Regions from separate parts of the Caballeronia sp. LZ029 genome, predicted to be linked through region 1. Evidence: riboswitches for the same ligand, from Rfam matches in the RefSeq annotation. Region 1 holds a riboswitch; each other region holds the start of a gene.
The links. A riboswitch is a leader RNA that binds a small molecule or an ion and turns the genes downstream of it on or off. The one in region 1 is predicted to bind glycine.
Positions count from the first base shown of each region.

Region 2: linked by a shared signal. The riboswitch ahead of gcvT (glycine cleavage system aminomethyltransferase GcvT) and the one ahead of QCE73_RS18495 (D-amino acid dehydrogenase) in region 1 are both predicted to bind glycine.
Region 3: linked by a shared signal. The riboswitch ahead of gcvT (glycine cleavage system aminomethyltransferase GcvT) and the one ahead of QCE73_RS18495 (D-amino acid dehydrogenase) in region 1 are both predicted to bind glycine.

Region 1 is NZ_JARUXO010000002.1:795,771-806,064, reverse strand. Features, by position in the region: gene QCE73_RS18505 (helix-turn-helix transcriptional regulator) at 1-375, opposite strand, end outside; gene QCE73_RS18500 (cation:proton antiporter) at 433-1,686, opposite strand; glycine riboswitch at 1,802-1,890, shown strand; glycine riboswitch at 1,893-1,997, shown strand; gene QCE73_RS18495 (D-amino acid dehydrogenase) at 2,063-3,337, shown strand; gene QCE73_RS18490 (VOC family protein) at 3,377-3,850, shown strand; gene QCE73_RS18485 (aspartate aminotransferase family protein) at 4,222-5,523, opposite strand; gene QCE73_RS18480 (LysR family transcriptional regulator) at 5,600-6,484, shown strand; gene QCE73_RS18475 (AraC family transcriptional regulator) at 6,705-7,214, shown strand; gene QCE73_RS18470 (VOC family protein) at 7,211-7,618, shown strand; gene QCE73_RS18465 (SLATT domain-containing protein) at 7,681-8,184, shown strand; gene QCE73_RS18460 (phytanoyl-CoA dioxygenase family protein) at 8,413-9,318, shown strand; gene QCE73_RS18455 (acyltransferase) at 9,344-10,294, shown strand, end outside.
Region 2 is NZ_JARUXO010000001.1:3,005,301-3,015,594, forward strand. Features, by position in the region: gene gcvP (aminomethyl-transferring glycine dehydrogenase) at 1-2,349, opposite strand, end outside; gene gcvH (glycine cleavage system protein GcvH) at 2,404-2,784, opposite strand; gene gcvT (glycine cleavage system aminomethyltransferase GcvT) at 2,847-3,971, opposite strand; glycine riboswitch at 4,090-4,219, opposite strand; glycine riboswitch at 4,229-4,332, opposite strand; gene QCE73_RS14205 (hypothetical protein) at 4,403-5,248, opposite strand; gene QCE73_RS14210 (oxidoreductase) at 5,396-6,442, opposite strand; gene QCE73_RS14215 (UvrD-helicase domain-containing protein) at 6,589-8,676, shown strand; gene QCE73_RS14220 (c-type cytochrome) at 8,761-9,669, opposite strand; tRNA gene QCE73_RS14225 (tRNA-Arg) at 9,973-10,048, shown strand; gene QCE73_RS14230 (acyltransferase) at 10,096-10,294, opposite strand, start outside.
Region 3 is NZ_JARUXO010000104.1:9,438-19,731, reverse strand. Features, by position in the region: gene QCE73_RS38500 (toluene monooxygenase) at 1-107, shown strand, start outside; gene QCE73_RS38495 (toluene-4-monooxygenase system B family protein) at 131-394, shown strand; gene QCE73_RS38490 (Rieske 2Fe-2S domain-containing protein) at 428-757, shown strand; gene QCE73_RS38485 (MmoB/DmpM family protein) at 781-1,089, shown strand; gene QCE73_RS38480 (aromatic/alkene monooxygenase hydroxylase subunit beta) at 1,091-2,068, shown strand; gene QCE73_RS38475 (2Fe-2S iron-sulfur cluster-binding protein) at 2,104-3,156, shown strand; gene QCE73_RS38470 (RidA family protein) at 3,183-4,370, shown strand; gene QCE73_RS38465 (polysaccharide deacetylase) at 4,397-5,314, shown strand; gene QCE73_RS38460 (hypothetical protein) at 5,494-5,670, shown strand; gene QCE73_RS38455 (GTP-binding protein) at 5,667-6,761, shown strand; gene QCE73_RS38450 (M20 family metallopeptidase) at 6,864-8,027, shown strand; glycine riboswitch at 8,142-8,219, shown strand; glycine riboswitch at 8,237-8,335, shown strand; gene gcvT (glycine cleavage system aminomethyltransferase GcvT) at 8,377-9,522, shown strand; gene gcvH (glycine cleavage system protein GcvH) at 9,580-9,957, shown strand; gene gcvP (aminomethyl-transferring glycine dehydrogenase) at 9,996-10,294, shown strand, end outside.

The DNA.
Region 1 (10,294 bases):
ATACGCCTCGTTGGCGATATCCTCGCTCGTCTGCCGATGCAGCACGAGCATGGAGCCGGGCTTCTCGTTGCGTGCCGAGGAAACGATCTTCTGATTGCCGTCGAGCGCGTAGAAATGGCGCGCGTAAGTGTCGGCGACATCGCGCAGGAAACGCCCGCCGCGATGATCCGCCACCGACACCGTGCGCGGCCGGTTGCCGAATTCATACGCGAAGATCGTGCATTGCGAGATCGCGGCGACGTCGCCGAGCAGCTTCAGCACTTCGGCGGCGAGCGCGTTGGAATCCTCGCTGCCGATCGACGATACGAGCTCCGTCGCGCGGCTGAGATCCAGCTGCCCGTTCGAGGAGACGCGGTCGAGTCGCCAGGAGCGCATGATGGGCTAGACGAGATACGTGTGGGTCCCGCTATTCTAAGCCCGCGCTCTGATCCGCTAACGCGCGATGGCCGAGCGCAGCGCCGCATCGCGGCGCACGATCCAGTTGAAGAGCGGCGTGGCCATCAGCGTGCTGAGCACGGCCATCAGCACGAGAATCGAAAACAGTCCGGGCAGGATGACGCCCGCCGCAAGTCCGATGTTGATGATGATGAGCTCCATCAGCCCGCGCGCGTTCATCAGCGCGCCGATGGCCATCGCGTCGCCGGAAGGCTCGCCGTTCGCGCGCGCGGCCGCCCAGCATGCGATGCCCTTGCCGCCGAACGACGCGAGCAGGATCACCACGGCCGCGAGCATGATGGCCGGGTCCATCAGCATGTCGAGCCGCGTGTTGAGGCCCGAGTAGGTGAAGAACATCGGCAGCAGGAACACGACGACGAAGGGCTGCAGCATGTCGCGCAGCTTTTCCGTCAGCGGGCCGCGCGGCAGCGCGACGCCGAGCAGAAAGCCGCCAAAGACTGCATGAATGCCGATGGCGTCCATCGCGAATGCGCAGAGCGAAAACAGCGCCAGCACGGCGGCGAGCACGCTCGTGGGCAACGGCGCGTGTGGATTCAATCCGGCAGCGAGCCGGCGCAGCAACTTGCCGCCGGCGAAGATCATGAAGAGCGCGAAAGCCGCGCCGCCGCCGATCGCCGCATATGCGCCCATCCATGAGCCGCCGAAGCTCGCGAGCACGATCGCGAGGATGCACCACGCGGCGGCATCGTCGAATGCGCCTGCGGTGAGCGCGAGCGTGCCGAGCGACGTGCCCGTCAGCCCGCGTTCGTGGATGATGCGCGCGAGCATCGGAAAGGCGGTGATCGCGATTGCTGCGCCGAGAAAGAGCGACGCCTCGTAGAGCCGCACCTTTTCCGCGAAGAGACCGGGGATCGTTTGCAGCCACGGCGTCAGCGCGAACGCGAGCGCGAACGGCGCGACGATGCCCGCGATCGACACGCTCATCGCGCTCTTCGCGCGGGCGCGGAAATGGTCCGCGCGAAACTCCGTGCCGACGAGAAACATGTAGAGCCCGACGCCGAGCTGCGCGGCGACGTAGAGCGTGCCCATCGTCGCCTTGGGAAAGAGCGCCTGTTGCCAGTGCGGCAGCAGCATCCCGAAGAGCGACGGGCCGAGCAGCACGCCCGCGATCATCTCGCCGACGACTTGCGGCTGACCCACACGCTGCGCGAGCCTGCCGACGAACTGGCTCGCGAGCACGATCACCGCGGCCTGGGCGAAAAAATAGACGGACAACTGGGAAGACGGCATATTTTGAGCAGCGAATAACGGACGACGGGAGTCTGAGGGCGAGGGCCGCGTTCTGTCAACGTGTCGGCGGGGGCTTGCCATGCGCATTTCGTACCGGTATTGTGCAAGCGTTCGACAAAGCGTCACGGAAGAGTTCGTCCTCGCGACGACGCCGACGGAGCAACCGCCCCGGAAACTCTCAGGCAAAAGGACCGTGCGCGCTGGAACATCTGGAGAGCGGCGCTTTTATGCGCCCACCGAAGGGGAGCCCCGGCTGCCGACGTGAACGTCGGGCGGCACGCGGGCGAAACTCTCAGGTACATGGACAGATGGGGCATCGGTGCCGGCTGCGGCATGTGGCCAAGGCCGGCGATGCTCAATCAATCTGGATCATGTCATGTCACGAATCGCCATCATCGGCGCCGGGATCACCGGCGTCACGACCGCTTACGCCCTTGCGCAGCGCGGGTTTCACGTCACTGTCATCGAGCGGCATCGCTATGCGGCGATGGAAACGTCCTTCGCCAATGGCGGGCAACTGTCGGCGAGCAATGCCGAAGTGTGGAACAGCCGCGCCACCGTGCTGAAAGGCCTGAAGTGGATGTTCACGCGCGACGCGCCCCTCCTGATGAATCCGCGGCCGGGCTGGCACAAGTACAGCTGGATGGGCGAGTTCCTGCGGCAGATTCCGAACTATCGTGCGAATACGGCCGAGACCGTGCGTCTTGCGATCGCGGCGCGCGAGCATCTGTTTCGCATCGCGCGGGACGAGAAAATCGACTTCGATCTCGAACGGCGCGGCATCCTGCATTTCTACGCGAGCCGCAAGGAGTTCGACGCCGCAGCGAAAGTGAACGAGATCCTCACCGGCGCGGGCCTCGACCGTCACGCGGTCACGCCGGAAGAGATCGCATCGATCGAGCCGACCTTTCGCGGTGCGTTTCATGGCGGCTTCTTCACGCCGTCCGATTCCACCGGCGACATCCACAAGTTCACGCGCGGACTCGCCGATGCATGCGCGCGGCGCGGTGTCGAGTTCCGCTACGACACGTCGGTGACCTCGATCGACGAACAGGCGGGGCGGCTCGCGCTGAGCGTCGAGCATGCGGGCGAGACGCAGGCGCTCCAGTTCGACGGCATCGTGATCTGCGCGGGCGTCGGCAGCCGTGCGTTCGCATCGATGGCGGGCGATCATCTCAACGTCTATCCGGTCAAGGGCTATTCGATCACCGTCTGCCTCGACGACGCCCGCAGCCGCGATCACGCGCCGTGGGTCAGCCTGCTCGACGACCGCGCGAAAATCGTCACGAGCCGGCTCGGCGCGGACCGTTTCCGCGTGGCGGGCACGGCGGAGCTGAACGGCTTCAATCGCGATATCCGCGCAGATCGCATCGCGCCGCTCGTCGAATGGACGCGGCGTCATTTCCCCGATGTATCGACCGCGCGCGTGATTCCGTGGAGCGGCTTGCGCCCGATGTTGCCGAGCATGCTGCCGAAGGTCGGGCAGGGCAAGCGTCCGGGCGTGTTCTACAACACCGGGCACGGGCATCTCGGCTGGACCTTGTCGGCGGCGACGGCTGAGGTCGTCGCGGAGGCGGTGTCGCAGCGCCTGCCTTCGAAGCGCGTGCATGTCGGCGCATCGTCGCAGGTGAAGGTGAACACGCCGGCGTGATATCGTCGGCGCACTGTTCACTGTCCGAAGGAGCGCGCAATGGCCGAACTCGTCAATTGCCTGTGGTTCAACGGTAATGCCCGTGAAGCGGCGGAGTTTTACGCCGCCACCTTTCCCGATAGCCGCGTCGGCGCGGGCCATGCGTCCGCGAAGCCGGGCGTGGGGCAGGGGCCGGAGTTGACTGTCGAGTTCACCGTGCTCGGCCAGCGCTTCCTCGGACTGAACGGCGGCCCGAACTTCAAGCCGAACGAAGCGGTGAGCTTCATGGTGCATACCGGCAGCGCGGAAGAGACCGATCGTTACTGGAACGCGATCGTCGGCAATGGCGGCGAGGAAAGTCGGTGCGGCTGGTGCAAGGATCGCTGGGGTTTTTCATGGCAGATCACGCCGAAGCGGATGCTCGAGATTTTCAGCGGCCCGGATCGCGAAGCCGCCAAGCGCGCGATGGACGCGATGATGACGATGAAGAAGATCGACATCGCCGAGATCGAGCGCGCGGCGGCGGGCGGCTAAAAGCTCAGTGATCGAATTCCTTCGGCTGATCGGCCTCGGCGGCGGTAGCGCGTAGCGCGTAGCGCAGTGCCGGAGCCATTTCGTGCTGAACCAGCGCACTATAACTTCCAGCTCGTCAGACCGTGCGCGAGCCAAGCCCGATTGGGCCTTCGAGGGCGCCACTTAGGCGAGTGCCACCGGTGGCTGGCAAGCATGGCCAACGTACGTGTGACCGCGGGCCTGAACGAGCTGCTTTCTTTGGTTACTTTCTTTGCAGCAGCAAAGAAAGTGACTGCCGCCCCGCACAGGGGCAACACAAATAGACCGACACGACCCCGGGATCCGGCGAAAACAAACCCCGAACCACAACAACCACGTCACAAATCAAACCTCTACAACGACCTCTCGATAGCCTTCCCAAGCAAATCAACCCCGAGATCGATCTCTTCCTCACTGACAGTGAGCGGCGGCGCGATACGAAACACTCCACCCATTCCAGGCAACTGCACGATATTCATGCTCAACCCGAGATTCATGCATTCGCGCGTGATCTTCGCGCCGAGACCATCGGCGGGTTCCTTGGTGCGTCGATCCTTGACGATCTCCACGCCGAGCAGCAGACCGCGCCCGCGCACATCGCCGATGCAGTCGAACCGTTCCATCAGATCGAGCAGACCGCGCCTGAGCCGCGCGCTCATCACGTTCGCGCGCGCGACGAGCCCATCGCGCTCGACCACATCCAGCACGCGCAGCCCGACGGCAGCCGGCAAAGGATCGGACACGTGTGTCGTATAAAACAGATAGCCGAGCTCATGCGCTCGTTCTTCGATCGCCGCCGAAGTCACGGTGGCCGCAAGCGGCAATCCCGCGCCCAGCGTCTTCGATAGCGTGAGGATGTCGGGCGTGACGCCGTCGCGCTGGCACGCGAACATCGTGCCCGTGCGGCCGATACCGGTCTGCGCTTCATCGAGGATCAGCAGCATGCCGCGCTCCTCGCACTTGCGCTTCAACGCCGCGATATAACCTTCCGGCAACTCGATGATGCCGCCCGAGCTCAGTATCGGTTCCGCGATGAACGCCGCGAGATTGCCGCTCGACTGACGATCGACGAGATCGAACGCGTAATCCAGTTCCGCGAGCCAGTCGTAGTGACCATTGCGCTCGAAGCGCGCGCGATACGGAAACGGCGCGGGAATCGCGAACGAGCCGACCGCCGCCGGACCGACGCCCTTGCGTCCCGCGCTGTACGTGGCGGACGCGGCATGACCCGTCATGCCGTGCCACGACTGCGCGAAGCCGACGATTTCATATCGCCCCGTGACGAGCTTCGCCATGCGGATCGCCGCCTCGTTCGACTCCGCGCCCGTGCTGAGCAGAAGCGCGCGATCGAGCCCGGCGGGCGTGATATCGGCGAGACGCGTCGCGAGATCGACCACGGGACGCGACAGCATCCCGCTGAAGAGATGGTCCAGCTTGCCCGCGTATTCGCTGATCACCGACACGATGTCAGGGTGACTGTGACCCAGCACGGCGCTCATCTGTCCCGACGTGAAATCGAGAATCGCGCGGCCGTCGGCGTCGTACACGAAGCTGCCCTGAGCGCGCTCGATGATCATCGGCTCGAAGGTGCCGCCGTAGCGGATGAGGTGCTGCCTGGCGTTCTGCCAAAAAGTTGCGTCGTTGTTCCGGGACACCGTGCTTCTCCTGGCGAAAGGTGAAAGAACTTGCAGTGTAGTCGGCGCTCTGGTTTTATAGAATCGAATAGTTCTAATGCGAGATAGAAGAGGATCTAATATCTTGAGTCTTTCGCTTGAGATCGAATTGCTGCGATCGTTCGCCGTCATCGCGGAGGTGCGGGCGCTGAGCCGCGCGGCCGAGCGCATCGGCCGGACGCAATCCGCGCTCAGTCAGCAGATGAAGCGGCTGGAGGATATCGTCGATCAGCCGCTCTTTCAGCGCACCGGACGCGGCGTCGTGCTGACGAATCCCGGCGAGCGTCTGCTCGTGCACGCGCAGCGCATCCTGCGGCTTCACGATGAAGCGATGGCCGATCTGTGCGGCAAAGGGCTTTCGGGCAGCATCCGCTTCGGCTGTCCGGACGATTACGCCGCCGTTTTCCTGCCGAGTCTGCTGCGGCAGTTTTCGAGTCAGCATCCGCACGCGCTGGTGGAAGTCGTGTGCGGCCCGACGCCGAGGCTCGCCGAGCAGTTGAAGAAGCGCGCGCTGGATCTCGCGATGCTCTCGCTGCCCGAAGACAGTCCCGGCGACGACGTGATCCGGCGCGAGCAACTCGTCTGGATCGGCTGTCCGGGGATGGATTCGGCGCACTACGATCCGCTGCCGCTCGCACTCTCCGATCCGGATACGCTCGATCACATCGCCGCGTGCGAGGCGCTGCAACGCGCGGGCAAGGCGTATCGCATCGCGTATGCGAGCAGCAGTCTCGCGGGTCTCACCGCGCTGGTGCGCTCGGGACAGGCGTTCGCGGTCATCACGCAGACAGCGGTGCCCGCGGATCTCTCCGTGCTGAATGCCGATCCTGGCCTGCCCGCGTTGCCGGGCGTGGGCATATCGCTGAAGTTCGCGCGGGAGCGGCCTTCGCTGCTGACGGCGGCGTTTGCCGAGCACATCCGGTTGACGCTGCCGTTGCTTTGATTCGATTCGGCGAAGTGAACCGCAAATCGCCCGCTTTCCGGCGCTTGGCGCTGGATTTGCGCGCGCTAAGATGATTTCCATCCCCTCTAGCTCTTTTCCCTCCAGGGAGTGAGCGATCTTCGCGTCGTGCGGATTTTCGTCCGCACGACGCTTTTCTTTTGCGGCCGAAGTCGGCGTGTGCGGGCTACACTAACCGCTTACTTTTCGCGCTCCGAACGTCATGCCATCACGCGATCACGACAGCGCCGACGTCTCGCAAGATCCGGCACTGCTGCGGCGCCTCCTGCGCGCCAAAGACCGCATGGATGCGTCGTCGCACGAGGACTGGCCGGTCAGGCGTCTGGCCGAAGTCAGCGGCGTCTCCGAAGCGCATTTCGCGCGCTCGTTCAAGCGGGCGTTCGGCATTCCGCCGCATCGCTATCTGCTGACGCGGCGCATCGAGCAGGCCGTCACGCTGTTGCGCGACACCGAGCTTTCCATCACGGACATCGCCTTCGTCACCGGCTGGGAAAGCCTCGGCACCTTCGGCCGCATCTTTCGCGATATCACGGGCCACAGTCCGGGCGCGATGCGCGTCGAGTCCCGCGCCGTCGCTCCCGCGCTCGATCGCGTGCCCGCATGCGTGCTGAAGGCCGCGCAGCGCCCCGATCTCACGATCGCAGTTTTGGAGAAGCGGCGGCGGGGCGCGACGGGTACAGTGCGGCCATCTTCAACGAAGGAGGTCACATGAACCAGGGCATCAGCGTGGTGGGCATCTATGTCGACGATCAGGACGAAGCGCTCGCGTTTTACGTCGACAAGCTCGGATTTCGCGTTCACACCGACGTGCGCAACGGCACGTACAGATGGCTCACCGTGCAGCATCCGGATCAGCCATCGTTCCAGCTCGGCCTGTTCGCGCCCGGCCCGCCCATTCACGACAACGCCACCGCGCTCACCCTGCGCGCGATGGTCGCGAAGGGCGCGATGCCGCCGCTCGTGTTGTCCGTCGCGGATTGCCGCGCGACCTACGAGCGGCTGAAGGTGGGCGGCGTGGAGTTCACGCAGGAGCCGGTGGAACGCTTCGGCAGCGTCGATGCGGGCTTTCGCGATCCCGCCGGCAACGGCTGGAAGATGATTCGGGCGCCGCGCTGAACGGGACACGATCTGTCCGTGTTCGCGGCGACGATGAGGTCTGTTCATGAAATGCTTCGAACATGACCGACTTGCTCCTTCAATCGCAACGAACCGGCACGGCTTCCTCGTATGATCCGCCTCGCGACACGCCGGCGCTCGTGCTGGCGTGGATCAGGCGCGCCCGCGAATCGCAGATTCGTCACTACACGATGGCCGATCGGCTGACGCGCTGCGGTCGACGCCTCGGTCTCGGCGTCATCGGCATCACGGCGGCGACGGGCACGTCGGCGTTCCTTTCGCTCGTTGCGCAGGCGGTGTCGCCGGACGTGCGCATCATCATCGGCATGACGAGTCTGAGCGCGGCCGTGCTGGCCTCGTTGCAGACGCTCCTGCGCTACAGCGAGCGGGCCGAACTGCATCGCCGTGCGGGCGCGCAGTACGGCGCGGTGCGGCGGCGTCTCGAAGCGCTCCATGCCGCCGATCCCTGCGTGCACGACACATGTGTGATCGATGCGGTGCGCGACGAACTCGATCACATCGCGCAGACCGCGCCGCATTTGCCGCGCGCGGCGGCGAAGTCGTGAGCGCCGGAAGCACCGCCGGCGTTTTTGCCACTTCAGGCCAATCCCTTGGCGGAATCCGTCAGGAGCGACGCAGGCCGACGCGTTCGACGTAGCGTGTAAGGGCTCCCGAGAGAGCGATCATGCCGGTCTAATCAGCCTTCGGTGCCTACCATGTACAAGATCCTTAGTCCGATTGGAACTGAAATCGAAATTCCGGAAAGCGTGGCTCAGAACTCGACCACGTTCGATTTGATCGAACTCGCCGATGCAAAGCGATACTACGAGGAAAATGGCTATGTCGTCGTGCGCGGCGTAGTGGATCAGACCGTGTGCGATTCCATTCGCAATGCATTCGAGAATACCGTCAAGCGCTATCCGGGATACATCTATCGGCAGGCGACGGCGAATCCGGAAAAGAACAGGATCAACGAGTACGGCTTCGTGATGAATCCGCTGCTCAATCTTCAGTCTCTTGGTGATCTGGAGTTCGCGCCGCTAAAGCGTTTAGCGGTCAGAGCCTTTGCGAGTACGCCGATCAAGGCCATCACGCGAGAACTCTTTGGGGAAGACGGCAAGCTTGTACAGAGCATGTACTTCGAAGGAAACGCGGAAACGTGGCCTCATCAGGACACGTATTATCTCGACAGCGAGAGAATCGGCACGATGGTGGGCTGCTGGTACGCCTTGGAGGATATCGACGCGGGCGCGGGGCGCTTCTTCGTGGTGCCGCGCAGTCATCGTATCGACATGGTGAAGAACGGAAAGAACTTCGACGTTGCGTTCAATCACGGTCAATACAAAGAGCTTGTCAGGAAGATCCTCGCCGAACAACAGCTCGAATTCCGCGCGCCGTTCCTGCAAAAAGGCGACGTGCTCGTCTGGAATTCGAAAACGATCCATGGAAGTTTGCGCACGACGCGGCCGGAATTTTCTCGCAGTTCCCTGACGTCGCATTTCATTCCGGCCTCTCATCGGTTCCTGCAGTTCCAGTCGAAGATCAAGCCGCTGAATCTGCGCGAGTTCGATGGCATGGCGTTCAATTGCCCGAAGGACATGGAGCGGCTGTCCAGCCGCGTGGTGCTGGGCATTGAAACCACATTTCCCAAGACATTCCAGATGGCTAAGAAGCTGGCTATCAAGGCTTTGGTGAAATGAGGCGCGCAAAGCCTCGGGAAACGTTTTGACGACGCCGGCGGCAACGAGGTTATCCGCAATGACCAAACTGGATTCTTTGCAAGGGCTGCGCGGCATCGCGGCCAGCCTTGTCGTAGCATTTCACGCGGTCAATAGCCTGAAAAACGCCGGTTGGATTCCCGAGTACACATCGGGATTCGCTATCCGGGGCATGGCGGGCGTCGATATCTTCTTTGTGATCTCCGGCTTCGTGATGGTATTGACCACGGCCAACAGGCCGCGCGGCATCGATGCCGCCCGGAAATTCATGCTCGCGCGTCTGACTCGCATCGCACCCATGTACTGGCTTTTGACGACGTTCATGGTGATGCTCCTGTTGTTCGTGCCTTCCGTTTTCAGCACCGAAAAGTTCAGTCTCGCGCGGACCATCACGTCCTATCTATTTCTGCCCTATGAAGTCAAAGAGGCGGGACATGCATATCCCGTCTTGTACGTTGGATGGACACTCACGTATGAGATGTTCTTCTATGTCGTCTTCGCTATCTCGCTATGCTTTGCCGAGCGTCTCATGCGGTATTGCATCGTGGCGTTCTTCGTGATGCTTGGACTCGGGTCGATCACGGCTCAGGCGAATGCGTTTTACTGGCGTTTCATGACGAACCCGATGATGCTCGAATTCGTTTTCGGCTGCATCATCGGATGGATGTATACGCAACGGATGAAGGTTCCCATCGCCGTCTCAGCCTGCATGGCAGTGGCCGGAATACTGGGTTTCTTCATATCGCCCATCACGCCCGAAATGGAGCATCGGTTCATCTTCGCCGGCGTTCCATCGGCGCTGCTCGTGGCGGGGTTCGTTTTCTGGGAATCGGCGAATGGATGGATTCCGAAACTCGTTCTGCTTCCCGTCGGCAATGCGTCTTACTCGATCTATCTGACGCATACGCTCACAGTACCCATGATCGCCCACGGTCTCGGACACTTCGACAAGTCGCGG
Region 2 (10,294 bases), on a different contig from region 1:
GTACATCCACGAGATCGGCAGGATCGCGGCCGAGCCGTAAGGCGCCGACGACACCGCGCCGATGCCCGCGTCATCGCGCTTGTATCCGGTCGATGCCTGATTCGGCAGGAACTTCGCCAGATGCGCGCCGACCGCGACCGGACCGACGCCCGGTCCGCCTCCGCCGTGCGGAATGCAGAACGTCTTGTGCAGGTTCAGGTGCGACACGTCGCCACCGAACTGGCCGGGTGCGCACAGGCCGACCATTGCGTTCATGTTCGCGCCATCGACATACACCTGGCCGCCGTGCGAATGCACGATGTCGCAAATCTCGCGAACGTTGCGCTCGAACACGCCGTGCGTCGACGGATACGTGATCATGATCGCCGCGAGATTCGCGGAATGCTTCCCGGCCTTCGCCTTCAGATCTTCGATATCGACGTTGCCGTTCGCATCGCAAGCGACGACGACGACCTGCATGCCCGCCATCTGCGCCGACGCCGGATTCGTGCCGTGCGCGGACGCCGGAATCAGACACACGTTGCGATGCCCTTCGCCGCGCGATTCGTGATACGCGTGGATGATGAGCAGGCCCGCGTATTCGCCTTGCGAGCCCGCGTTCGGCTGCAGCGAGACGGCCGCGTAACCCGTGCACGCGACGAGCATCTGTTCGAGCTGATCGATCATCGTGCGATAGCCGAGCGTCTGCTCCGCCGGCGCGAACGGGTGAATCTGCGCGAACTCGGGCCACGTGACGGGCAGCATTTCCGATGTCGCGTTGAGCTTCATCGTGCAGGAGCCGAGCGGGATCATCGTGCGGTCGAGCGCGAGGTCCTTGTCGGCGAGGCTGCGCAGATAGCGCAGCATTTCATGTTCGGAATGATGGCGGTTGAAGACCGGATGCGTGAGGTACTCGCTCGTGCGATGCAGTTCGGCAGGCAGCGAATCGGCAGCGGCCTGATCGAGCGCGTCGATATCGAATGTTTCGGTCTTGCCCGCGACTTCGGCGAACAACGCGAAGAGCTTGAGCAGATCGTCGCGCGTGGTGGTTTCATCGAGCGATACGCCGACTTGCGTCGCGCTCACGTGGCGCAGATTGACATGCGCGGCGTAAGCAGCCTGATGCAGCGCGGTCGTGCTCGCGCCGCTGTCGATCGTGATCGTGTCGAAGAACGTGTCGTTGGCGATCGTGTAGCCGAGCTTCTTCACGCCCGCCGCGAAGATGGACGCCACGCGGTTCACGCGCGACGCGATCGTCTTCAGGCCGCGCGGACCGTGATAGACGGCATACATGCTGGCCATGATCGCGAGCAGCGCCTGCGCCGTGCAGACATTCGACGTCGCCTTCTCGCGGCGAATATGCTGTTCGCGCGTTTGCAGCGCGAGGCGCAGCGCGGAGTTGCCTTGAGCATCGACGGTCACGCCGACGAGACGCCCCGGCATCTGGCGCTTGAATTCGTCGCGCACGGCCATGTAGGCCGCGTGCGGGCCGCCGAAGCCGACCGGCACGCCGAAACGCTGCGTATTGCCGATCGCGACATCCGCGCCCCATTCGCCCGGCGGCGTGATGAGCGTCAGCGCGAGCAGATCCGCCGCCGCGACGACATGGCCGCCCGCCGCGTGGATTGCTTCCGCGAGCGCGCGATAGTCGCGCACATCGCCATTCGCGCCGGGATATTGCAGCAGCACGCCGAACGCATTCGCACTCGCGGCATCCGCGGCCGGACCGACCTTCACTTCAATGCCCGCGGGCTTCGCGCGCGTCTGCACCACTTCGATGGTCTGCGGCAGCACGTCGTCGGCGACGTAGAACACGTTCGATTTCGGCTTGCCGACGCGTTGCAGAAGCGTCATCGCTTCGGCTGCGGCGGTGGCTTCGTCGAGCAGCGAGGCGTTCGCCATCGCGAGGCCCGTCAGATCCATCACCATCTGCTGGAAATTGAGCAGCGCTTCGAGACGGCCTTGCGAAATCTCCGGCTGATACGGCGTGTATGCCGTGTACCACGCCGGATTTTCGAGCACGTTGCGCAGGATCACCGCCGGCGTGTGCGTGCCGTAGTAACCCTGTCCGATCCAGGTTCGAAACACCAGATTCTCGTCCGCCAGCTTGCGCAGCGACGCGAGCGCTTCCGCCTCGCTTTTCGGCTGCGTGAACGCGCCGAGCGGCAGCGTTTCCTTGCGGCGGATCGATTCAGGAATCACCGCGTCGATGAAGGCCGCGCGCGACGCGAAACCGAGCGCATCGAGCATTGCGCGCTGGTCCGCGTCATCGGGGCCGATGTGCCGCTCGGCGAATGCGTCGTGGCATTCGAGCGCGGCGAGTGACAGGGAGGTGCGGTTCATCAGGCGATCCGGGTGTTCGAGCTTCATGTTTTGTCCTGCGATTGCGGCTCGCGACCGAGCCGCAATCGTCATTGAGATGAGTTATTCGCCGATCGACTTGCCGTAGCCTTCGGCGTCGAGCAGCTTGTCCAGACCGGCGTCGCCCGCCGGCTTGATCTTGAAGAGCCAGCTTTCGTACGGCGCGCCGTTCACCTGATCGGGCGCCGAGGTGAGCGCGTCGTTCGATTCGACGATCTCGCCCGAAACCGGCGCGTAAATGTCGGATGCCGCCTTCACCGATTCGATGACGGCGATCGCATCGCCCGCCGTAACGGTCTTGCCCGCCGCGGGCAGTTCGACGAACACGATGTCACCGAGCGCTTCCTGCGCGTGATCGGTGATGCCGATGGTCAGCGTGCCATCGGATTCGGTGCGGACCCATTCGTGCGATTCGGTGTATTTCAGATCGGCCGGGATGCTCATTGGATGCTCCTTGCGTGGTTCTTTCGTGAGTTTCTTGATCGGAGGGAACGGGCGCGACGGCGTTACGAAAGCTCGACCAACACTCGGCCGTTGCGCACGAACGGAAGTTTTACCACGCGCGCCGGAAGTTGCTTGTCGCGGATGACGACCTGCACCGTGTCCCCGACGGCAACGCCCGTCGGCACGCGTGCGAACGCGATGGATTCCTGCATCGACGGCGAAAAAGTGCCGCTCGTAATCTCGCCGTCGCCGTGTTGCGTGACGACTTTCTGATGCGCGCGCAGCACGCCGCCCGCCTTGCCGTTTTCCTTGATCAGCACGAGCCCGACGAAATTCGCCTTCGAGCCGTTCGCCTCCAGCGCGCTGCGGCCGACGAAATCGCGTTCCGTTTTCAGATCGACGGTCCACGCGAGGCCGGCGTCGAGCGGCGACACGTTCTCGTCCATGTCCTGGCCGTACAGATTCATGCCGGCTTCGAGGCGCAGCGTGTCGCGCGCGCCGAGGCCTGCGGGCTTCACGCCCGCGGCGGCGAGCGCGTTCCACAACGCCTCGACTTGCGTCGCCGGAACGACGATCTCGAAACCGTCCTCGCCGGTGTAGCCGGTGCGCGCGAGCATCAGTTCGCCGTATTGCGTCGACGGGAAAACGGCCGCGTTGAACGGCTTGATCGATTCGGTTTGCGCGCGCGTGTCCGGCAGCACTTGCCAGGTCTTTTCGCGCGCGTTCGGGCCTTGCACGGCGATGATCGCGAGATCGCGGCGCGGTGTAATCGAAAGATTGAATTTGCCTTCGGCGTTCAACTGCCCGAACCAGGCGATGTCCTTCTCCGCCGTGCCCGCGTTCACGACGACGCGGAAATTCGTTTCGGAGAAGTAGTAGACGATCAGATCGTCGATCACGCCGCCGTTGCCGTTGAGCAGGCACGAGTAGAGCGCTTTGCCCGGCGTCGTGAGTTTGTCGACGTTATTGGCGATCGCGTGCTTGAAGAATTCGCGGACGGCGTCGCCCTCGAAATCGACGACGCGCATATGCGATACGTCGAACATGCCGGCGTCGGTGCGCACCGCGCGATGCTCGTCGATCTGCGAACCGTAGTTGACGGGCATGTCCCAGCCGCCGAAATCGACCATGCGCGCGTTGAGCGCGAGGTGGGCGGCGTGCAGGGGCGTGTGTTGGAGTTCGGTCATCAGGGCCTCGGTTCGCGAAACAAAAAAGGCCACGCAGCGCACATTTCGCCTGGCCGGATGCGCCTTTCGCGCTGCCTGATGCAGCGCGCAAGGCGCATGCCGCGAAGCGGTTGCGATGCGTGACCCCTCTGTCCTCGGTACCTGAGAGATTGCGCGAACCATCAGCGTGACTGATGGTTCATCGCGCGCCCCTTCGGTGGGCAACTGGCTTCATGTTGAAGCCGCTGCCGCTCTCCAGAGTGCGAGGAAACGAATTCCTCGACGCAGTCGGTCCTTTTGCCTGAGAGTTTGCGGGTGTGCCCCTTCGGCGGCGCGATCTTCGCTGCATGAACGAGACCACGCGCTCTCCCGACGCGTGCGGCAGAATTTACGCGACGCCTCGCGCAATGTCAATTTCGTTCGAAATTCCGGGCGACCGCGTCAGGTATTGCTCAGTGCATATATTCGCTTCTCAACGCCGCGTCGGGATCCGGCAGTGTGATCGTTCGTGAAAAAAAGGCGCTGACCAGCCGCGCCAGCCCCGCGGTCGTCAGAAACTGGCCTGTGCGGCCCCCGGATGGCACGACGTTCGGAACCGGTTCGAATACCTCGAGCAGCCTGTTTGACTGCAATCCTTCGGCGATTGCGAAGAAAACCGACTGATTGCCAATAAAGAGCGACGCCTCCGCAATCCGATCGCAGGCGTCCTGTGCGTGGCGCGTCGGCACATGTTCGATCGCCAAGGAAGGAAAGCGTGAACGGAATTCCGTAAATTCATTCTCCAGTCCGATAAATCCGATACGCAAGTCCAATTGCGCGAGCACGCCGTAATCGATCGCCTGATTCAAATAGCGCATCGAACGGCCAATCAGGATGTCATAGGGTTTCGCGTACGAGTGGACTCCGCCGGACCGTTTGGGCCAGCGAGACGGCGACTCGGCGAGCAGCGCGAAAATCTTGAAATAGTAATCCTTAATGTTTCCGGCCAAAACATTAACGCTTCCGCCGCGAAAAGCATCGAAGTTGACGGCGTCGCATGGAATGTCGTTGCCGGGAACGAAATGCACGGCCTCGATATAAGCCTGAGACCGCAGCAATGGCGCGACGAAATCGAACGTCGCGTCATCTATCATCTTGTCGCCGGCGGGGTGACGCCTGTCCGGGCCGTAACCCGAATCGACGTCGTTCGGAATGTAAAGCGTCACGCGGACGCCGCACTGCCGGGCGATCGTCCGCATTGCAGGCAGCGAATAGACGATATCGCCCAGATGACCGGAATGTTTGAATGTGACAGACATGACGAATTCGACCCGTTATTGACTTTACTCTGCCTCACGACAAATGACAGATGAAAATCAGAAATATTGTCCGCCATCTCCAAGAGTCAAAGCGAGTTAATGTTTGTCATATTCCACTCGGTCACACCATGTTGATGCCGCTTCGCGTCAGCGCAATCGGGCGAACTCCACCCGCCTTCCTTCCCTGTCGCTCTGAATCGCCAGCTCGATGATCGTCATCGTATCAACCGCGTCCTGCGGCGAAACCGGAAACGGCTTGCCGTCCTGAATCGACGCCGCCAGCGCGCGATAAAACTCGACATAAGCACCATCTTTCGTGGCGAATTCTTGACGCAGGTCGTGATCGCCATCGACTTCGCGCAGCGCGCCCGGCGGATTCTTCGCGAACTCCGGATTGCCCGGCCGCATGCCGGAACGCAACTGATCTTCCTGCGTGTCGAGCCCGTTCTTCACGTAACTGCCGCGCGTGCCGTGGATCGCGAAACGCGGCGGCTCCAGCGCCGCGAGCGCGCTCGCGTGCAGGATCACTTCCTTGTCCTCGTAACCGAGCACGAGATGCACGTAATCCGGCGCGTGCGCGTGATCGCGATGCGCCTTCACGAACGCCGTGACCGTCTGCGGCGCGCCGAAGAGCGTCAGCGCCTGATCGATCAGATGCGGCCCCAGATCGAACAGCAGGCCGCCGCCGCGCTCCGCTTCCTCGCGCCAGCGCTGCGGCACTTTCGGGCGAAAACGGTCGAAATGCGATTCGTAATGCGTGACTCGCCCGAGCCGCCCGCTTTCGACGAGCGCGCGCACGGTCATGAAATCGCCGTCCCAGCGGCGATTGTGGAACGGCGCGAACACGAGCCCTTTCTGCTGCGCGAGATCGGCGAGCGTGCGGGCGTCGCGCGCGGAAAGCGTGACCGGCTTGTCGACGACCACATGCTTGCCCGCCGACAACGCGCGGTGCGCGAGATCGAAGTGCGTGTCGTTCGGCGTCGCCACGACCACGCATTCGAGGCCGTCGACGGCGAGCAGCGCGTCGAAGTCCGCGACGATCTGCGCGTTCGGATAATCCGCCGACGCGCGTTCGGCCTGGCTCGTCGCGATGGCCGTGACTTCCGCCCGGCCGCAGTGCTCGATGACGGGCGCGTGAAACGTCGCGCCGGCGAGGCCGTAGCCCATTACGCCGACTTTCAGTGCTGTGCTCATGCGGGCATCGTCCTGTCGTGAATTCGATCGGATATTGTGGCACGAACAGGGGCCGGAACCGCGCCGCCGCTATCGTGTTAACATCGCGCTCTCCTCCGCGCGCAGGTTTTCAGCTAAGCGCGCCCGAACTCCAAAAGCCCAAAACGATGTCCGCTGGTCTGAACGCCGCGCAAAGCGAAGCCGTGCGCTATCTCGATGGTCCCTGTCTCGTGCTCGCCGGCGCGGGCAGCGGCAAGACGCGCGTGATCACGCAGAAGATCGCGCATCTGATCGAAGGACGCGGCTTCGAGCCGAAGCACATCGCCGCGCTCACCTTCACGAACAAGGCCGCGCTCGAAATGCGCGAGCGCACCGCGAAGCTGCTCGAGGGCAAGACGCTCACCACGCCCGGCAAGGAAGGCCGCAAGATTCCCGTCAATCAATTGACGATCTGCACCTTCCACTCGCTCGGCGTGCAGATCATGCGGCAGGAAGCGGAACATGTCGGACTGAAGCCGCAGTTCTCGATCATGGATTCGGACGACTGCTTCGGCATGGTGCAGGAACAGCTCGGCACGACCGACAAGGGCCTGATTCGCAAGATCCAGTCGATCATCTCGCTGTGGAAGAACGCGATGGTGTCGCCGGATCAGGCGTCCGTGCTCGCGAATAACGAGGACGAGCATCAGGCGGCGATCGTCTTTCGCAGCTACGCGGCGACGCTGCACGCGTATCAGGCGCTCGATTTCGACGATCTGATCCTACGGCCCGCGCAGCTTTTCGCCGAGAACGAGCAGGTGCGCGACAAGTGGCAGAACCGCTTGCGCTATCTGCTGATCGACGAATATCAGGACACCAACGCCTGTCAGTACGAATTGCTGAAGCAGCTTGCCGGCCCGCGTGCGGCGTTCACGGCCGTCGGCGACGACGATCAGGCCATCTACGGATGGCGCGGCGCGACCCTCGAAAACCTCGCGCAGCTCGGCAAGGATTTTCCGAAGCTGCACGTCGTCAAGCTGGAGCAGAACTATCGCTCGACGGTGCGCATTCTGACGGCGGCGAATAACGTCATCGCGAACAATCCGAAGCTGTTCGAGAAGAAGCTGTGGTCCGAGCACGGCATGGGCGACACGATCACCGTCACCGGCTGCAACGACGAAGAGCACGAGGCCGAGTCCGTGGTGTTCCGGCTCTCGGCGCACAAGTTCGAGCGGCGCACGCAGTTTCGCGACTACGCCATTCTCTATCGCGGCAACTTTCAGGCGCGCATCTTCGAGCAGGTGCTGCGACGCGAGCGCATTCCTTATGTGCTGTCGGGCGGGCAGTCGTTCTTCGACAAGGCGGAGATCAAGGATCTCATCGCGTATCTGCGTCTGATCGCCAATCCCGACGACGATCCCGCGTTCATCCGCGCGATCACGACTCCGCGGCGGGGCGTCGGCAATACGACGCTCGAAGCGCTCGGCGCGTTCGCGGGCGCGGCGAAGGTGTCGCTGTTCGAGGCGGTGTTCATGGGCGGCATCGAGGCGCGTCTGTCGGCGCGGCAGGTCGAGCCGCTACGCACATTCTGCGAATGGATTCGGCGGCTGTCCGACCGCGCGGCGCGCGATCCGGCGACCGAAGTGCTCGACGACATGATGGAAGCCATCCACTACGAGTCGTATCTCTACGATGCGTACGACGAGCGGCAGGCGCAGTCGAAGTGGCAGAACGTGCTCGAGTTTCTCGAATGGTTGAAGCGCAAGGGCACGAAGCCGGAAGCCGCGCCGGGCGCGGAGCAGACAGGCTACGACACCGCCGACGGTTTCGCCGACGAAGGCAAGAACCTGCTCGGCCTGATCCAGACCGTCGCGCTGATGTCCATGCTCGAAGGCAAGGAAGAAGATCCGGACGCGGTGCGGCTCTCGACGGTGCATGCGTCGAAGGGACTGGAGTATCCGCACGTGTTTCTGGTGGGCGTCGAAGAAGGGATCATGCCGCATCGCGGCAGCTCGGATGATGACGCGCCCGTCGACGATTCGCGCATCGAGGAAGAACGCCGGCTGATGTATGTCGCGATCACGCGGGCGCAGCGCAGTCTGCATCTGAACTGGTGCAAGAAGAGAAAACGCGCGCGGGAGACGGTGGTGTGCGAGCCGTCGCGCTTCATACCCGAGATGCTGCTCGACGATGCACCGCCGCCGACGCCCGAGGAAAAACCGCTGTCGCCGAAAGATCGAATGGCGATGCTCAAGGCGATGTTGCAGAAGACCTGACGCTTTCGCTTTCTTCGCGCTTCAAAATGAAAAACCCTGCGCCACTTGAACCGACGCAGGGTTCTTTCATTGCACGCGTGAACGTTACTTCGCCGCGTTCACCATGTAATCGACGGCGGCCTTCACATCCGCATCCGGCGCATTCGATCCGCCCTTCGGCGGCATCGCGCCTTTGCCGTGCAATGCGTAGTTGTAGACGGTGTCCATCGGCTCCTTCAGGCGCGGCGCCCAGGCGGCCTTGTCGCCGAACTTCGGCGCGTTGAGCACGCCGGCCGCGTGACATGCCTGGCAGACTTGCTCGTAGAGCGCCTTGCCGGCTTGAGCCGCGTCCGCGCTTTGGCCGCCCGCCGCCGGCGCCGCAGCCTGCGGCACCGATGCCAGCGCCGCGACGGCTGCCGCCGCCTGTGCGTTCTCATTCGCGCTCGCGCCTGCCGGAGCCGCTGCGCCCGATGCCGCTGCCGCACCCGATGCGCCCGCGCTCGCCGCCGCACCCGACGCAGGTTGCGCCGGTTCCGCCAGTTTGCCGCCGCTGCCGTTGGCCATATAGACGACCGCGCGCGCAATTTCGAAGTCGCTGTAATCGTCGGGGCTGGTGCCGCCGCGCGCGGGCATCGCGCCCTTGCCGTTGAGCGCGTTGTGCAGGAGCGTGTCGTAGCCTTCACCCATGCGCGGTGCCCACGCGCCGGCATCGCCGAACTTGGGTGCGCCGGCGGTGCCCGCTGCGTGACAGGCGGAGCACACGGCTTTGAATACGTCCTCGCCGGTCTTGTAGACGCGCGGCGCGTTGGCGTCGCGGATATCGACCTGCGCGGCGGGCGCGATGCGCTCGTTCACCGACTGCTCGATGTCCGTGCCCGCGCCGGTACGCGTCGAGTTGTTCACATAAACCGCGAGCAGGATGATGATGGCGACCGGGATGCCGAATCCCGCGATGATCGCGGCGATGAGTTGGCCGGGCGTCTTGATCGGGGCTCCGTGGGGTGCTTCGCTCATGCTTGTCTCGTCTCCCGTTTTTTGGTGTGAGTCGGTTCAGTGACAGCGTGACAGCTACCGCATTGCGCTTGGGCGCGCCTGGGGAAAGGCACGGTCGATTATAGACGGAACGCTTAACTGTCGGCGCGAGGTGGCTGTGGCGGCGGTGCGGGCGTTTACCCGAATCGTGTGATGCTTCGCGCGATGCGCCCAGCCCCGTGCGATGGACGAAGTCACGGAAAACAGGTATTCTCTCGGATTCGTTGGGCCTTGCAGCAGCCGTTTGTCTTTTGGCGCTTCCCTCACGCAAGGCCTCTCCCCGATGCGCCCGTAGCTCAATGGATAGAGTACTGCCCTCCGAAGGCAGGGGTTGCTGGTTCGATCCCAGCCGGGCGCGCCATGAAAGCACCACTACGACTTCACCGAGCCCCCGTTTCTCCGCCCTCGCTAGCGACGAAACGAGATCGCGCCTTCGCGCCCGGTCATCACGATACGCCGTTTAAGCAGGCGTTTGCCCAGCGCGATGCCAGGCTGCTCGACGGCCCGATGTAGCAGCCATGACAGCCCGAATGTGATCGTCCCCACGATCAAGGCGACTGCGATGAATCGAACGGCACCGGGAGCGTTCAAATATCTCTCGAACTTT
Region 3 (10,294 bases), on a different contig from region 1:
CGCCGGGACCGGACGGTGTTTTCGAATACATGAGCATGTCGCCGGAAGAACGTGGAACCTGCGGCGAGAACTTCAAATGGGCAAACGCTATTAAGCGCGCGGCCTGATTTTGACAAGGACGGAGTTAGATATGTCGAATTTCGCGCTGGTCTGCAACTACGAAGGCGACTACGGGATGAAGGTCATCATGTTGGACGACGACTACTCGATGGAAGACGTCGCGCGTATCGCGAAGGAAAACATCGCCGGCGTCTTCGTTCCAGAGCCGCTGCCAGGTACGAAACTGCGTGTCCGCCGACACGGCGAAGAAGAGTTCTTGCCCGAATCGATGACTATCTCGGCGGCCGGCTTCATCCAGGCTGAGACGGTTGACATTGTGCACGTGAAGAGCTGATTGGCTCCAAGCGCAACATAGGGAGCTACAAAAATGCTGCAACGTATCTGCACAACTGAAGATGTCTGGGAAGGCGAGTTCCAAGAGTTCGCGGTAAAGGACATTGATGTCATCGTGGTCCATGTCGAGGGCGGTGGATTCCGTGCTTTTGAATCCAAGTGCCCTCATCAAGACCAGAGTCTCGGAGAAGCTACGCTCGAAGGTAATGTGTTGACTTGTCCGGCGCACCTGTGGCAGTTCGATGTGACCACGGGTCAGGGCGTGAATCCCGCTGGTTGCAAGCTTCGTGGTTTCGCGTGCTCCGTTGAGGGCGACGAAGTCATGGTCGATGTCGAACAATCTTTGGAAGTTTCCGGCACCTGACTGGGCTCGAAACGGAGGAAAACATGAGTGACCACCACAATGCCGATTTCGTAGGGCCAATCATTGGTCTTGGCGAAATCGCAGATGCTGCAGCTGAAGCTGTCTACATCGACAACCCGGGGCGAGAAGTTCGCATCGAAAAAAATTCGGGTTATGTACGAGTGGAAGCGCGCGGCGAGTGCACGTTGACTGTCCAGACGATGTCCGAGGTACTCGGCCGCGACTTCCGCTTGGGCGACCTTGAGCGTTCGATGCCCGGATTCGCGGGCTTTATCCGAACCTCCGACGACGCAATCAGCTTCTTGGCACATTCGAGAAAGAAGGGGCAGTGACATGGGAATCGAACGCGGTGGACTGAAGACGTGGAGCGCGCTGGCTGGTAACAAAAAGCGCCCGAGCGAGTACGAAATCGTCACGTACAAGCTGCATTACCGTAATCGCAAACCGGACGCTGCCTACGAGCAGAGCCCGGACAGTATGATGAACCAGTGGTATCGCAAGCATGTACGCGACTCGCTGTTGAAGCACGACGACTGGGACGCGTTCCGTGACCCGGACCAGGTCACGTACCGCTCGTACACTGCGATGCAAGACGCTCACGAAGAGTACGTCGATGGCCTGCTCAAGAACCATACGGACACCGGCCACGACAGCAAGCTCAAATCCGAATGGGTGGAGAAGCTGAAGTCGCACTACACCCCGCTGCGTTACTTGATGACGACGCTGCAGATGGGCAGCGCGTACATCGTGCAGATGGCACCAGCGAGCACGATTACCAACTGCGCAGCGTTTCAAGAAGCGGACTCGTTCCGGTGGCTCTCCCGTACGGCATATCGTACGAAGCAGTTGTCGCTCGCTTACCCCGAAGTTGGCTTCGCAACCAGTGAGCGCGGCGCTTGGGAAGACGACGAAGCATGGCAAGGCTTCCGAGAGCTGATGGAGAAGGCACTTGCGACCTACGACTGGGCTGAGAACCTCTTTGCCATCAACGTCGTTGCTGCGCGAGCAATCGACGAAGCAATTCGTCAACTCGGACACACGGCCCAAGCCAACGGCGACACGCTGACGGCAATGCTGTGCGACGCACAGCTCCGCGACGCCGAGCGTTCGCGCCGTTGGACCTCGGCTTGGCTGAAGCACGCCCTCGGCCAAACAGGGAACGCGGAAGTGCTGGCTCAGTGGAAGGCGAAGTGGGAGCCGCTTGAATCGAAGGCCCTCGAAGCGTATTGCAGTTCGCTGTCGGGTGAAACGGGTGCTGTCGCTGCCAAGCGTGCGGTTACTCATTTCCACAGCCAGGCCGGGCTTGCCTGAGCTGAGTTCCACCTGATGCGCCGAAGGAGACAGGGATGACAATCGAAGAGGGCGGGGCAGCAGTCGTTGCGGACTCTCGCGTCGAAATTTCATGCAAGGACGGCAAGTCGTTCTTTTGTGACGAAGGCGACACGATTTTGTCGGCCGCGCTGCGCTCCGGCATCGGACTCGCATACGAGTGCAATGCCGGTGGCTGCGGAAGTTGCAAGGTACTTCTCGAATCGGGAGATGTCTTTGACATGCAGCCTGACGCTCCAGGCATCAAGCCGAGGGAGCGGGAGCGGGGCAAGGTACTCGCCTGTCAATGTAAGCCGACCGGCCCATGCGCCGTGTCGTTCAAGGAGGACGAGGAGTGTATTCCGAAGATTGCACCTCGGATTGCAACAGCGACGTTCGTGGGTTCTCGCGCCGTTACTCATGACCTGCGTGAGTTCACCTTCCGTGTTTCTGGCGGAATGAACTTCATCGCCGGGCAGTACGCCCTGCTGTCATTGCCCGGTGTGAATGGAAGGCGGTCTTATTCCATGTCAAATCTGGCGAACGAGGATGGCATCGTGCAGTTCATGATTCGACGTGTCCCCAACGGGAAGGCGACGAAAGTTCTCTTCGAAGACCTGCAAGAGGGCGCGGATTGCGTAATCGACGGTCCTTACAGCTCCGCATTCCTTCGGGAGGACACGACGCGAGAGATTGTCTGCATCGCCGGCGGTTCGGGTCTGGCGCCGATGGTCTCGGTCGTTCGAGGGGCACTGGCGTCATCGGCTCTCGAAAACGTTCGAGTCCACCTGTACTACGGTGGTCGCGAACCTAAGGACATCTTCTCGTTGGACCTCTTCGATGAGTTGGCCGCGGCACAGCATCGGCTTGAGTTTGTCCCAGCCTGCTCTTGTGCGCCAGAATTGCTCGAGGACTGGACTGGCGAGCGCGGCTTCGTGCATGACTGCGTTGCGAAGAACCTTGCAGACAAATTTGCGAATTGCGAGTTCTACATGGCTGGACCTCCGCCGATGGTCGACGCCGTGCGACGCATGTTGTTGCTCGAGCATTCCGTGGCTGCCGAACGGGTCCACTACGACCGCTTTTTCTGAAATCTTTGAGAGCTATTGAGCACGCTATGACAGACATCGCCGCAGTATCGACAAAGGAGCAGCAGCGTTGGGCGTTCCCGCAGGTTCGGAGGGTGGGTTCGACAATCTATGTCGGACTGCAGGTTCCGGGCGCGGAGCTTTCCAGCATCGAAGACCAGACGCATCACGTGTTCAAGTCTTTGGTTTCCGCGTTGGAAAGCCAGGGCGGTTCGATGAGTGACCTGACGAAGCTTCACACGTACTATCAATTCGAGGGAGAGGGCCGAGATGTCACGGATTACTGGGAGCAGATGACGGCAGTCCGCCTCCAGTATTTGGCTAACCCCGGTCCGGCAGCAACCGCACTTCGTATTGCTGGTCTGTGGCCCGCGGGTCCGCTCATCGGTGCGGATGGCATCGGCGAGGTTGGCGGCGCCAAAAAGCGAATCATGCCGGACCACGCGTGGGATTGGAGTATCCCCACACCGTTTTCGCAAGGGTGGCTGGTCGGCGACAAAAAGGTCTACGTTGGTGGCCAAATATCTGCCGACCGGCAAGGCAAGGCTCTTGCTGCCGGTGATGTGGTTGCGCAAGCAAAGAACGCGCTTGAGTACATTCGCCATGTGCTCATGGACGCGGGCTCGAATTGGGACGACGTCGTCACGCTCAAGATTGCGTACCAGCACACCGGGGACGACACCGAAAGTCGCGCGCTGCTCCAGGAAATCATCAAGCAGGCAGAAGAGCTCTTTCCCAACAACAAGCCCGCGCTCATTCCATTCGGAGTGAACCTGCTTTACGAAGGCCTTGTTCTTGAGATTGACGCACTCGCGGTTAAGGGAAGCGAACGTCGCGCGCTCAATGCACCTGGGAGTCAGACGTGGAAGGCACCTGAAGACAACTTCGAGATTGCATGGCAAGTCGGTGACGAGATTTACCTCGGCGGCATTTCCGCTCCTGGCGGGGCCTCTCTCGACGCCCAATTGGAGGCATCGATGGGTCGCGTCGGAGAAACCCTTCGTGCGGCGTCCTCCGATTTCGGTGACCTCGTGAAGCTCAACATTTATGTGAGCGGCGACGCGAAGTCAGCGGCTCGAGATATGGAACTTGTTGCCGGCACGCTGGAGAACTTCCTTGAAAAAGGGAAGACGGTAGTCTCCATCGTACGAGTCGAGGCTTTGCCTCGTCCGGGCCAGCGTGTCCAGGTCGACGGCGTGGCAGTCACCAACCAGTAACAGTTCACCAATAGGACCGAGAAAACATGATTAAGAATCCCTTCCCCTGGCCGAACGGGGCTCGCTGTGCAGTCGTGTTCACGTGGGACATGGACTCGGACAGCATTTTGCACCTCGCTCATCCGAACGACGCCGACACGCGTCTGTCGACAAACTCCATGCTTCGCTATGGCCCGCAAATTGGCGTGCCGCGAATCATCGACGTTTGCAAGTCGTTCGGCGTCAAGCAGACGTTTTTCGTTCCGGGCTGGTGCGCAGAACGATACCCGGAAGCCATCGAACTCATGGTGAAGAACGGCCATGAAGTGGCGCTGCATGGCTATCTGCACGAATACCCCAACGAATTGTCGGCAGAAGAGGAGCGTTTCTGGACGGTCAAGGGCGCCGACGCAATCGCGAAAATTGCCGGCAAGCGTCCGGTTGGCTACCGCGCTCCTTGGTACAAGTACTCGAAGGTGTCCACCGATATCCTCGCGGAAGAAGGATTCAAGTGGGACACGTCGTTGATGGGCGATGACAATCCGTATGTCATCAAATCCGCGAAGGGAAGCCTCATCGAACTGCCGTCTCGTTGGCAACTGGACGACTGGCCGCAGTTCGTTCACAACCATGACCTCGACTTCATGATGCCGATTGCATCGCCGCAATACGCGATGGAGGTCTACATGGCCGAGTTCTATGCAATGTGGGAGCACGGCGGCATCTGGGTCAATTGCTTCCACCCGTTCTGTACGGGGCAGGTCGCTCGGATGATGATGTTCTCCGAGATGATTGGCAAGATGCAGGCCAAGGGCAACGTGTGGTTCGCGACCGGTGAAGAAGTGGCTGCGTATGTGCGGAAGATGATTGACGAAGGGAAGTACGACCCGCGCGTCGACCATCTGCCGTTCTACGAAGGCCGTCTCCCCGAGCTCTCTGGCGACTACTTCCAGAAGTCGCGTTAATCGACGTAGGGGAGGATTCCATGTGTGGGCTGTGTGCTGCGCTGAACGCTAGCAATGGGTGGAACGACGTTGCTGGCAAGTCTGAGTTTGCTGTCAACGGCAGACCGATGACCCGTCGCGAGGAGCGAGACTTTCTCGTGGGAATCGTGAATCGCACACTAGTCCACTATGGAATCTCCGTGAATGACTGGGGCGGCAGCTCTTACGTCGTCACCAATCGTGATGGCAAAAGCGCGAACGTCTTCAATCTGAGTGGGGTCTGGAATGCGGCGGATGCGGTCTCCGCACTTCCGACTGACCCGCTAGACGAGAATCTCCTCAACAGCCTCGAAAAATCCATGTTGGGGCAGCAATGAGTCTCCGCGAAGCGACAGTCATAACAGGGTTCCTAGGAAGCGGTAAGACGACGCTTTTGAACCAGATGCTTGTGCATCCGCAGAACGCGAGGTCTGCCGTTCTTGTCAACGAATTCGGCGAGGTCGGCATTGACAACCACCTCCTTCGATTCACGTCGGAACGCGTAGCTGTCGTGGCCGGCGGCTGCATCTGCTGTTCGGTTCGGGAAGACATCGAAGAAGCCGTCAGACATCTTCTTGAGCAGGAAGAAGAGGGTGTGATTCCTCCGTTCGAGCACTTGTATGTGGAGACGAGTGGACTGGCGGACCCCGCTCCGCTAATTCAAACCTTTCAGTCGTCGCCCGTACTCCGGTCGCGTTTCGAGCTCACGAGTGTAGTTGCGACTGTCGACGCGGCGTTGGGCACGGAGACGCTCAATCGTTTCACGGACGCTGCTCGTCAGGTCGCGCTTGCTGATGTTGTGATTGTCACCAAGATGGACCTTTGCAATGCGCCAGGTCATGTCGAGCGACTTGCTGCCGAAATTAAGGCAGTCAACTCCGACGCAAAGGTACTGGTTCCGAAAACGCCGGAACGTAACGAAGTTGTCTCGATGCTTTTGGACCAAGTCCGTGCCGCTCGGAATATCGAGCCTGCTCGGAATCTCTCGGGCACACGCGTTCACTTGCTTAACACCGGTATCACCAGCTTCGGGCTGGTTATTGAGCAGCCACTCGATTGGACTGCCTTTGGAGTTTGGTTGACGTGGTTGCTCCACCGGCATGGCTCGGATGTCTTGCGAGTGAAGGGACTTTTGTGGGTTTCGCAATCGGAAGGCGGCCCTGTCGAGTTTCATGCTGTACAGCATATGGTGTTTCCTCCGAAGCACCATAACGAATGGGGAGCGACGCCGCAGCAATCCCACCTGACATTCATCGTCAACAACCTCGAAGCATCCCTCATCGAGCGTTCGCTTCGTGTCTTCATGCGACTCGCGGGAGAGAAAGGGCTCGGAAATGAGGGTCGAAATGCAGCGATGCCACTTGGAGCCGGCAGGACAATTGGCGGTCGACCGGTTCGCCGCCCAGGTGCTCCTAGATGGATGAAGTAACTCCTCGCTGCCACTGAACTAACCTTAGAGATTACCTCCGCCAAACGCTGTTTGGCGGATGGCTGAGTGTTGCCGAAAAGAACGATTTACGGAGATAGTCAAATGGATGCTTCAGTGAAACTGCTTACGGCCACGCCCGTTGAAGCACTGGCTCTGACTAAGGACCTTGTCCGCATACCGTCAATAAATCCCCCTGGCAACGAAGAAGCATGTGCGAAATACCTTGCGGAAGTGCTCGCTGACATTGGTTTCGAAGTCCACTTGCATTCGTTCGGAGCTGGTCGATTTAACCTAGTCGCAAACATCCACGGCCGGCAAGGTGGGAAACCCATCGGATTTACGGGGCATTTTGATGTTGTGCCGTTGGGGACGCGGAAGTGGAACTTCGACCCTTTTGGCGCGATTGAAAGTGAAGGGCGTGTTTACGGCCGTGGAACCAGCGATATGAAGGGAGGCATTGCGGCGTTCGTCGCTGCTTGCTCGCAAAGCATCGAGGAGCTACGTGAGGGAAACGGCGTCCAACTGATTATCACGGGAGGTGAGGAGACCGGATGCGATGGCGCGAAGGCGCTTGCGGGCTCCTCCGGGCTGTTGAAGCCACTCAGTCTTCTCCTTGTCGGAGAAATGACGGCGAACTATCCTTTTGTCGGGCACAAAGGGGCGCTTTGGGTCCGTGCGTCTGCTACCGGCAAGACAGCGCATGGCGCTATGCCGGAGCAGGGCGACAACGCTATCTATAAGGCGACTCAGGCCATTCAGAAGATACGCGGCTTTGGAATCGAGGAGTCGACGCATCCGTTGATGGGCCACGCCACCATGAACGTCGGCACCTTCAAGGCCGGCACGAACGTGAACTCTGTTCCCGACCGAGCGGAATTCGAGGTGGACTTCCGCACAGTTCCGGGCATGGACCATCAATGCATCTGCACACGACTGTCTCGTTTTTTGACCGATGACATTGGCCTGACGTCGATGGTCGATGTGCCGCCGTTAAGTACCGACCCCGAAGCGTTGGCGGTCAAGAGGGTGTTCGGGCTATGCGAATCGCTCCATCACCAGCCTATCGTTGCTCGCGCGGTGCCGTACTTTACTGACGGCAGCGTCTTGTTACCTGCAACCGGAAATCCGCCAACAATTATTTTGGGACCTGGTGAGCCCAAGATGGCTCACCAGACAGACGAGTATTGCTACGTCCACAAAATTGCCGAAAGCGTGACGCTCTATCGCTCCATCATCCAGAGCATTAGCAACGACCCACTCTACTAGGCGCTCGCAGAGGAAACGTCAGGCCTTTGAATGGCATGTGTGACATGAGGAGGAATAAGTGTTTCCTCTAAGGCAAGTAACTTGACTTGAATAGCCAGAGTCAAATATAGTTGTTTTAACCAAGCCGGAGAGAACGCACAGCGTCGCCGAAGGGGACTTAAAACTCTCAGGCAAAAGGACGGCTTGGTTGCTGATTGCATCTATACATCAGCGAAATCTCTGGAGAGAGACCTGAAATCAGGTCCACCGAAGGGGCAAGGTCGCGAAGCGACTCTAATCTCTCAGGTACCAAGGACAGAGAAAAAGACATCCCTACGGATGCGTTTCATTCTGTCAACCTCGAAGAGATATGGCCAATACCGTTAGCAGTTTGCTGCGCACGCCGCTCGCAGCTAGCCACACAGAGGCCGGTGCACGAATGGTCGATTTTGGCGGGTGGCAGATGCCCGTCAATTACGGCTCCCAGATTGAAGAACATCATGCGGTCCGCACTGACGCCGGGATGTTCGACGTCTCGCACATGTGCGTCGTTGATTTGAGCGGTCCCGATACGCGAGAGCTTCTTCGCAGGCTCGTCGCGAACAACGTCGATAAGCTCAAGGTCGCAGGTAAGGCGCTTTACACATGCATGCTCAATCAACAGGGCGGCGTCGTAGACGACCTCATCATCACTTTCCTGAATGAAGTTTGGTTTCGTCTCGTCATCAACGCGTCCACCGCAATCACTGATATTTCCTGGATTCGAGCTGTCATAGCACGGAGCAATCTGAAGGTGACGCTCGTACCGCGCCGCGGCGATTTGGCCAGCCCGGAATTGGCGCTCGCCATCATCGCGGTGCAGGGTCCACAAGCTCGAGAGAAGTTCTGGCGTGCGGTTCCAACGACAAAATCCCTCACAGATGAGTTGAAGCCATTCAATGCAGCCCTCGTTAGTGATTCGACCTTCGGCGAACTCATGGTTTCGAGAACTGGCTACACCGGTGAAGATGGCTTCGAGATAGTTTCGAGGGCCGATGCCGCTCCGCTGCTTTGGAAGACGCTGTCTGAAAACGGCATCCGTCCGGCCGGCCTCGGCGCGCGTGACACCTTGCGGCTTGAAGCAGGCATGAATCTCTATGGCCAAGACATGGACGAGACAGTCTCCCCGCTCGATGCCGGCCTTGCATGGACCGTCGATTTGAAATCAGACCGTGAGTACATGGGTCGACAAGGCGTTGAACATCGCGGCGTTTCAGCGCAGACGATAGGTGCCGTCGTGTTCGGCGAAGGCGGGATTCCGCGAGCGGGACAGGCCATTCACGTAGCAGGTGGGGAAGGGGTCGTAACGAGTGGCACCTTCAGTCCCACGATGCAACGTCCAATCGCAATAGTTCGAGTTCCCATGTCGGTCAAGCCGGGCGACGAATTGGTTATTTCCGTTCGAGGAAGAGAACTGGCCGCCGTCGCCGTCCGCTTGCCGTTCGTCCGAAATGGCGGCGTCCTCTCACAAGTCTGAGCCTCACTTATAACGGCCTCTTATACGAGTGCCATACAAAGAACATTGGAGAAGAACATGGATTTTCCGCAAGAGCTTCGTTACACCGCCTCCCACGAGTGGATTCGAGTTGGCCCCGACGGTATCGCTGCCATCGGATTGACGTCGCACGCCGGCGAGGCACTCGGTGACATCGTGTTCGTGGAGCTCCCGAACGTTGGCGCGGATGTTACTGCGGGTTCGGCTTGCGCGTTGGTCGAGTCGGTGAAGGCTGCGTCTGACATTTATGCTCCGCTGACGGGGAAGGTAACGGCCATCAACGAGACCGTCAAGAACTCGCCCGACACCATGATGGAAGCGCCCTACGAGAACTGGCTCTTCAAGATTTCCTTCGATGGCGAGCAGCAACTCGCTCCGCTTTTGTCTGCCGATGACTACGCCCACGGCCTCGAATAAGTTCGCGCGCCCATTCGTAACTCTCTAGGTAAGGGACTATGAACGAACCACATCCGAAGTTTCTGCACGACGAGCAGCTCGAGTCGCTCGAAGCGCGCGACGCATTTGTTGCCCGACATGTCGGCCCGAATTTGGAAGACCAAGAAGCAATGCTTCGCGAGCTTGGTTATCGGACGAGGGCAGAGTTGATTGACGACATCGTGCCCGAAGCCATCCGCCGACGCGAGCCGCTCGCGCTCGAACAGTTTGCGGGAGGTCTGCCGGAAGAGGAGGCGCTCGCTTCCTTGCTGCAAATTGCACAAAAAAACAAGGTTCTGAAGAACTTCATTGGACAGGG